2 regions of the Metabacillus rhizosphaerae genome follow, and region 2 is predicted to be linked to the other one. Evidence: predicted binding sites of a transcription regulator. Region 2 holds the regulator's gene; the other holds the start of a gene.
The links. Region 2 encodes LexA, which represses DNA repair genes until DNA is damaged. Its sites were predicted from a motif close to CGAACATATGTTCG; they were not measured.

Region 1 (4,439 bases), 2.6 Mb from region 2:
CTGAATACAATGTCGATATCGAGTTCACATCACTTGGAGAACGAATTCCTCGATGGATTAAAAGTGAAAAGTTTGAAAAACGTTTCTTCGATTCAAGAAGCATGCTAGTCCGCGACCGTTTTGGTGCCTATGCTGTTCTTTTTGAAAATGAATTTACACTAAGATACTTCCTAGAAAATCAAAAGGAAATAGAGTTAGTTGATCTTTTAGAAGAGAATGACTACCAAGGTGTCACATCACAAAAATAATGTTTATGGCTAATTCTTCGGAGTTAGCCTTTTTAAATTAGGCCGTTTTCGCAAACTTTGTTGCTATATACCAAGTGAAGCGGTCTGGTTGATTGCAGCGAGAGTTGCTCGCTTTCCGCGGGGCGGGCGGTGAGCCTCCTCGGCGTAAACGCCTGCGGGGTCTCACCTGTCCCGCTACTCCCGCAGGAGTCTCACACTTCCGCTCCAATCAACCTAATAAGTTTTCGTTTTTAAAAGCAAAGTCTCTTAGACGAGCCGTTAATTTAATGTGTTTTTAAAATAGAACATGGTATGATTATTTGTGAAATCATACATAGTTTTAATCAGAAGCGAGGGATGCTAGTTGAAAATTTTTCGAGCCGCTTTGAAAGAGATAGATCTTGTGTCAACCTTATTTAATGAGTACAGAATTTTTTATGGCAAGCAAGCTGATCTTGAAGGAGCAAAGACCTTTATTGAAGAACGTATGAGATTTAATGAATCCGTTATTTTTCTAGCAATGGATGGAGAAAGTCCAATGGGGTTTGTTCAACTGTATCCCATTTTCAAATCAGTAGGTATGAAACGTAAATGGCTGCTTAATGATTTATTCGTAGCCGAAACATATCGTCGCCATGGTGTTGGTAAAGCATTAATGAATCAGGCAAAAGAGTTTGCTTTAGAAACAAAAGCTGCTGGAATTCTTTTAGAAACAACAAAGGATAATACAAAGGCTCAAGCTCTTTATGAACAGTTAGGCTATGTGAAAGAGGATGCCGTATTTTTCTACAACCTTTCTCTGTAACATCCAAACTATTTTTCGAATAGGAGATCAATAATGGTTTTAAAAGTTATATTAGCGTTATTCCTTCCGTTTTTACTCGTTATCCTCTTTACTAGAGTGTGCTATAACCACTATGTTGGTACATCCTTAACAGCGGCTCTACTTATAGCTTCATATGTAAGAGGTTTTACAGACGATCCGCTTATCATTGCATTGGACATTATCTCACTTGTCGTAGGATATTTATATGCGCGAAAAATGAAAGCAGAGTTAATAAGGAAGAAATAGGTTTGAGTATCGTCAAAAGTAGATATACTTAATAGAGAGATGGGAGCTACCTGGTGGTGCTCTTTTTTCTTTGGTTGAAGGTAAAGGATGGAGTAGTTGCAAGATTATGAGCGGAATTTGCAAGATTATCATGAAAAGTTGCAAGATTATGAGCAGAAGTTGCAAAATTTCATCCAAAGTTGCAAGATTTCCCCAAGTTTGCAAAATTCTAAGCTAAAGTTGCAAGATTAACATAAAAAGTTGCAAAATCCAAAGCCAAACTTGCAAGATCAAATTAACGATCAACACCCGAATTACACCGATCTTACATACCTAAATAAAAAATACGAACTATAGTTCGTATTTTTAGTGTTTTTCCATATAAATGTGGTAAACTATTACTATTGAAACTTTCTGAATGGAGGCTTTTGCGTGAGCGAGCAATTTGAATTAGTCTCGAAATACAAGCCACAGGGTGATCAGCCTAAGGCGATCCAGTCATTAGTCGATGGAATTCAGCAAGGAAAAAAACATCAAACATTGCTAGGTGCAACTGGAACAGGTAAAACCTTTACTGTTTCAAATCTTATAAAAGAAGTGAATAAACCCACATTGGTTATTGCCCATAACAAAACATTAGCTGGGCAGCTATATAGTGAGTTCAAAGATTTTTTCCCAAACAATGCTGTTGAGTATTTTGTAAGTTATTACGATTATTATCAGCCTGAGGCATATGTTCCACAAACCGATACATTTATTGAAAAAGATGCAAGTATTAATGATGAAATCGATAAGCTCCGTCACTCAGCTACATCGTCTTTATTTGAACGTAATGATGTCATCATTATTGCCAGTGTTTCGTGTATCTATGGCCTCGGTTCTCCAGAGGAATATAAAGAGCTTGTTGTTTCTTTAAGAACAGGCATGGAAGTTGAAAGAAACCAGTTATTGAGAAAATTAGTTGATGTTCAATATGAACGCAATGATATAGATTTCCGCAGGGGTACTTTTCGGGTTCGTGGGGATGTTGTTGAGATCTTCCCGGTTTCCCGAGATGAGCAATGTATTCGCGTTGAGTTCTTTGGTGATGAAATCGACCGGATTCGTGAGGTCGACGCATTAACAGGTGAGATTTTAGGAGAGCGTGAGCATGTTGCGATTTTCCCTGCATCCCACTTCGTAACTAGAGAAGAAAAGATGGAGAAGGCCATCGTCAATATTGAAGCTGAGCTTGAGGAACGTTTAGCCATAATGCGCGAAAATGGCAAGCTTCTTGAGGCACAGCGTCTTGAGCAGCGAACAAGATATGACCTTGAGATGATGAGAGAAATGGGCTTTTGCTCAGGGATTGAGAACTATTCACGTCATTTAACACTTCGTCCAGCAGGCTCAACACCTTATACATTGCTTGACTTCTTTCCCGATGATTTCTTGATTGTCATCGATGAATCACATGTTACATTACCGCAAATCAGGGGTATGTTTAATGGTGACCAGGCTCGTAAGCAAGTATTGGTTGATCACGGCTTTCGCTTGCCGTCAGCTATGGATAACCGTCCACTTCGCTTTGAAGAATTTGAAAAGCATATTGAAAACATTGTGTTTGTTTCTGCAACACCTGGTCCTTATGAAATGGAACACACTCCAGAAATGATCGAGCAAATTATTCGCCCAACAGGACTTTTAGATCCAACCATTGATGTCCGTCCTATTGAAGGACAAATAGATGATCTAATTGATGAAATCCATGCTAGAGTGGCGAAAAATGAACGTGTACTAATCACAACACTAACGAAAAAAATGTCTGAAGACTTGACGAACTATTTAAAGGAAATTGGGATAAAGATAAATTATCTGCATTCAGAAATTAAAACATTAGAGCGGATTGAAATAATAAGAGAGCTTAGACTTGGTAAATATGATGTTCTTGTAGGGATTAACCTGTTAAGAGAAGGGCTAGATATTCCAGAGGTATCATTAGTCGCGATCCTAGACGCTGACAAAGAAGGATTTTTACGTTCAGAGCGTTCCCTTATCCAAACAATTGGTCGTGCAGCACGAAATGCAGCAGGGCATGTTATTATGTACGCAGATAAGATAACGAATTCAATGGAATTGGCCTTAAATGAAACGAAACGCCGCCGTGAAATTCAACAGGCATACAACGAAAAACATGGCATAACACCACAAACAATTCAAAAAGATATTCGTGAAGTAATTCGTGCAACAGTTGCAGCTGAAGAACTGGAAGAGTATGAAACATCGATCACGAAGAAATTGACAAAGATGACGAAAAAGGAACGAGACAAAGTCATTTCAGAAATGGAAAACGAAATGAAGGAAGCGGCAAAGGCTTTGAACTTCGAACGTGCTGCTGAATTACGTGATTTAATTTTAGAGCTTAAAGCGGAAGGATGAAACAATTATGGCAATGGAACATATCGTTGTGAAGGGAGCGCGTGCTCACAACCTAAAAAATGTAGATGTCACCATTCCGCGTGATAAGCTTGTTGTTTTAACTGGTTTATCAGGTTCAGGTAAATCTTCGTTGGCTTTTGACACCATTTATGCAGAGGGACAAAGACGTTATGTTGAATCCTTATCAGCATATGCGCGCCAATTCCTCGGACAAATGGATAAACCTGATGTAGATGCAATCGAAGGACTTTCACCTGCGATATCGATCGATCAAAAGACAACGAGTCGAAATCCACGTTCTACAGTTGGAACGGTAACGGAAATCTATGATTATTTACGTCTATTATTTGCAAGAGTTGGTCGACCAACATGTCCAATCCATGGAATTGAAATATCTTCGCAAACGATTGAACAGATGGTTGATCGGATACTAGACTATCCTGAACGAACAAAGCTTCAAGTTCTTGCACCGATTGTTTCTGGTAGAAAAGGGACACATGCTAAGGTATTTGAAGATATTAAGAAACAAGGTTATGTCCGTGTTCGTGTTGATGGTGAAATGCAGGAGCTATCTGATGAAATTGAATTAGAGAAAAATAAAAAACATTCGATAGAAGTTGTGATTGACCGTATTGTCGTCAAAGAAGGTGTTGCCTCTCGTTTAGCAGACTCCCTTGAATCAGCATTACGACTTGGTGAAGGGAGAGTTATAATTGATGTGATGGGTGAAGAAGAGCTGCTTT
Region 2 (4,439 bases):
TTTTCTCCAGAAATGATAGCGCGCATAAAGAAGCTCAACTGGAACAACCTAAAACTGTTGAGAAGCCAGACATAAGTGATGCGGAATTGCGCAAGCTACTGAAATCCGAACTAATGCAAGCGGGTCGCTTTAATCGACCAACATTAAGACATGGCGACATGTCAAGGTTTTTTCATTAATTATGAGTAATTCCAATTAATTATAAAAATTCTTTGCCTGTAGAGAGGAGATTTTCAATGTCTAAATATTCAAGAGAAGATATTGTAAGTTTAGTAAAAGAAAATAATGTAAAATACATCCGTTTACAATTTACGGATATTCTTGGAACGATAAAAAACGTTGAAATCCCAGTTAGTCAGCTTGACAAAGCATTAGACAACAAAATGATGTTTGATGGATCTTCAATTGAAGGTTTTGTACGTATTGAAGAATCTGATATGTATTTATATCCAGATCTAGATACTTTCGTTATCTTCCCTTGGACTGCTGAAAAAGGCCAAGTTGCTCGTTTTATTTGCGACATTTACAATCCAGATGGAACCCCATTCGCTGGTGACCCACGTAACAATTTACGTCGTCTATTAGCTGAAATGGAAGAGCTTGGATTCACAGACTTCAATCTAGGACCTGAGCCAGAATTCTTCTTATTCAAACTAGATGAAAAAGGTGAACCAACTCTAGAATTAAATGACAATGGTGGTTATTTCGATTTAGCACCAACTGACTTAGGTGAAAACTGCCGTCGTGACATTGTTCTAGAACTAGAAGAAATGGGCTTTGAAATTGAAGCTTCTCATCATGAGGTTGCACCTGGACAGCATGAAATTGATTTTAAATATGCTGGAGCAATCAAAGCATGTGATGATATTCAAACATTTAAATTAGTTGTTAAAACAATTGCTCGTAAACATGGACTACACGCTACATTTATGCCAAAACCATTATTCGGTGTAAACGGATCTGGTATGCACATGAACTTATCATTATTCCGCAATGGTGAAAATGCATTCTTAGATACTAGCGCTGACCTACAATTAAGTGATACAGCTAGACAATTTATTGCAGGTATTATTAAACACGCATCAGCGTTTACTGCAGTAACAAATCCAACTGTAAACTCATACAAACGCCTAGTACCAGGTTATGAAGCACCATGTTATGTTGCTTGGTCTGCACAAAACAGAAGTCCATTAATTCGTATTCCAGCATCCCGTGGATTAAGCACACGTGTAGAAGTACGTAGTGTTGACCCTGCTGCAAACCCATACTTGGCAATGAGTGTTCTTTTAGCTGCTGGACTTGACGGTATTAAAAATAGTCTTGAAGCACCAAAACCAATTGATCGTAACATTTATGTTATGTCTAAAGAAGAGCGTATTGAAAATGGGATCGTTGATTTACCAGCAACTCTTGCTCAAGCATTAGATTTACTAAAAGCTGACAGCACAATGAAACACGCGTTAGGCGAGCACTTATTTGAGCATTTCATCGAAGCTAAAGAAATTGAGTGGGATATGTTCCGTACACAAGTACACCCATGGGAAAGAGAACAATACATGTCAATGTATTAATAATAAGACCCCTTAACACAATTTGTGCTAAGGGGTTTTTGATTAAACTTCAGGTCAAATAAATACTTGTTTTTAGTAGTTTATTAAATGAATAACTTGCAGATAAAAACGATGTAATTATCTTAGAGTATATGAAAAAAGCTTGCCGATTGGCAAGCTTTTAATGGATCGTCCGATAAACCCCAATTACTTTTCCTAAAATACTAACATTGCGTAAAATAATAGGCTCCATAGTAGAGTTTTCTGGCTGTAAGCGAATATAATCCTTTTCTTTAAAGAATCGTTTACAGGTTGCTTCATCTTCTTCAGTCATTGCCACAACAATATCACCATTATTAGCAGTCTGCTGCTGTCTTACAATGACCATGTCTCCATCTAGGATACCAGCTTCTATCATACTTTCCCCCATTATTTCTAGCATAAAAACATGTTCCTCGTCATTTACATACCGATCAGGGAGTGGGAAATATTCTTCAACATTCTCAATTGCTGTAATCGGTAAACCCGCCGTTACCTTACCAATCACCGGCACGTTTACAACTTTACTTCTTGGAATATGAAGTGTTTCTTCCTCTTCCAAGATTTCTATTGCTCTTGGTTTAGTTGGATCACGACGAATCAATCCTTTTGATTCTAATCTAGCTAAGTGACCATGAACAGTAGAGCTGGATGCAAGGCCAACTGCTTCGCCTATTTCTCTTACAGACGGCGGATAGCCTTTCTTTTGTACTTCATCTTTTATAAAACTTAATATATCTTGTTGTCTTTTTGATAGTTTCGTCATCCTTTGTGACACCTCGGATTCCTGTAATATATGTTTATTATAGCATCATTTACCTATTAATACAAACATAAGTTCGAGGAAACAGTTGACTAGAATATTTGTTCGTATTATACTGAAAATATAAATACGAACAAATATTCTTATGAGGTGGTAAAATTGAAAAAAGAAACAATATTTTATATTCTATCTTTCTTTGCTGTGGTATTAGCTGTTACAGGGGCTATTTCATATACTGGTACAAATGAAAATTTAGAAAAATTTCATCAAGTAGAAATTGAAGAAGGGGATAGCTTATGGAGTATTGCTGAACAATTCCATGAAAATGCTAACATAACAAAGCAAGATTTTGTAATATGGGTGCAAGATAAAAATAAAATGAATTCAAGTGTAGTTAAACCAGGTGATTTAGTTTTTGTACCAGTAGAGAAAGAACAAATATACCAATTTGAACAGATTGCTAGTGAATAGAAAGTATATCTAGTTACTGGATTTTTCTTATACATAGAAATGATACAATTTTATTAGCTAGGGTGATCCGAAATGAAGGCCATCATTTATTGTAGAGTTAGTACAAATAAAGAGACTCAAGATACCTCAATTGAGAGGCAAAAAGAGGAATTAGTAAAGCTTGCTGAAATACATAACATAGATGTAGTAAAGATAATTGAAGAACGGCATAGCGGATATGACATCGATCGAGATGGAATAATAGAGGCACTTGCTCTTATAAAAGATAAACAAGCGGGCTTGCTTCTTGTACAGGATGATACCCGCTTAGGACGCGGACATGCTAAAATTGCTATTTTACATGAAATAAGAAAATTAAATGCAAAGGTATTTACTCTTAATGAACAAGGGGAGCCGGAATTATCTGAAAGTGATATCATGGTATTAAATATACTTGCAGCGGTTGAAGAATTTCAACGAAAACTCGTAAATTATAAGATTAAAAGAGGAATGAATCGAGCAATCGCAAAAGGATATAGACCACAAGATAATTTATCTAATTTAGATAAGGGTGGAGGTCGTGAAAAAATTGATGTACCAATTGAGGAAATAATTAAATTACGTAGTAAGAAACTCACTTTTCATGAGATTGCTGCTACACTAAGAGGTGTAGGCTATGATGTTAGTAAAGCTACTGTTCATAGAAGATATAAAGAATATATTGATAGTGAAACGATCGATCATAACTAGCAAATAGTAATTAATTATATGATTTTTCTGCTTTAGGTTGCATAGGAGTTGTCAATTCTGTCTTCTTTTAGTAATATGACATGTAAGTTAATCACGATTTTACATTGTTAATGTAAAACCACTAGTTGATTTGGATTGTAAAATTAACATTGGACTATTTGTGGATGATTTACCTAGGAAGATCGAGTTGGTTGACTAATATACATGAAAGCCCAAAGGAGAATGAAATAATATGTTACCTAAAGATAAAATTGATCGAATAAATGCATTATCAAAAAAATCAAAATCAGAAGGCTTATCAGCAAAAGAACAAGAAGAACAGCAATCTCTACGTCAACAATATTTACAAGCTTTTCGCTCGTCAATGAAAAATACTTTAAAAGGTGTAACAGTTGTTGATCCAAATGGAAATGATGTAACACCACAAAAATTAAAAGATGAGAAGAAGTTTAATCTTCATTAGAAGAATAGATCTTAATGATTTATTCTTTTTTTATTTAAAATATTTCACATTTTTTTCTTTTCAATATAAATAAAAAAATGTTAAGCTCTTCGACAAAAATAGTGGCTTCTTTCTCCGTCTTAAGACAATTCTTGCTTTGATGATCTTTTATAATAATAGAAATAGATGATAGAGGAGGAGTGAAATGGTGAGACACTATTATATTTATTTAATAGAAGAAGAATTTGCTAGTCACTACTTTGGTCGGGAGTCAAAAATTTATCACCTGTTTCAGGATTTTCACTGGACAACAGTTCGCTCAAATCATGTAGCTACACTTGAAAGACAAATTAATTATATTACTAAGCCCATTCCTTCATTATTTATACATCAACTACTTGGTACTCACTTAGCAAATCGTCCTGATTATCAAAATATTCACCAT

Region 1: a site for LexA is predicted at 1,626-1,639, ahead of uvrB (excinuclease ABC subunit UvrB). Genes of this name have one in related genera too.

Annotation. Positions count from the first base shown of each region.
Region 1 is NZ_CP147403.1:1,349,045-1,353,483, forward strand. Features, by position in the region: gene WCV66_RS06445 (peptide chain release factor 3) at 1-248, shown strand, start outside; gene WCV66_RS06450 (GNAT family N-acetyltransferase) at 592-1,032, shown strand; gene WCV66_RS06455 (CsbA family protein) at 1,066-1,299, shown strand; gene uvrB (excinuclease ABC subunit UvrB) at 1,711-3,696, shown strand; gene uvrA (excinuclease ABC subunit UvrA) at 3,704-4,439, shown strand, end outside.
Region 2 is NZ_CP147403.1:3,942,901-3,947,339, reverse strand. Features, by position in the region: gene WCV66_RS19235 (MerR family transcriptional regulator) at 1-179, shown strand, start outside; gene glnA (type I glutamate--ammonia ligase) at 237-1,571, shown strand; gene lexA (transcriptional repressor LexA) at 1,732-2,355, opposite strand; gene WCV66_RS19220 (LysM peptidoglycan-binding domain-containing protein) at 2,512-2,823, shown strand; gene WCV66_RS19215 (recombinase family protein) at 2,896-3,552, shown strand; gene WCV66_RS19210 (DUF896 domain-containing protein) at 3,785-4,015, shown strand; gene sirA (sporulation inhibitor of replication protein SirA) at 4,200-4,439, shown strand, end outside.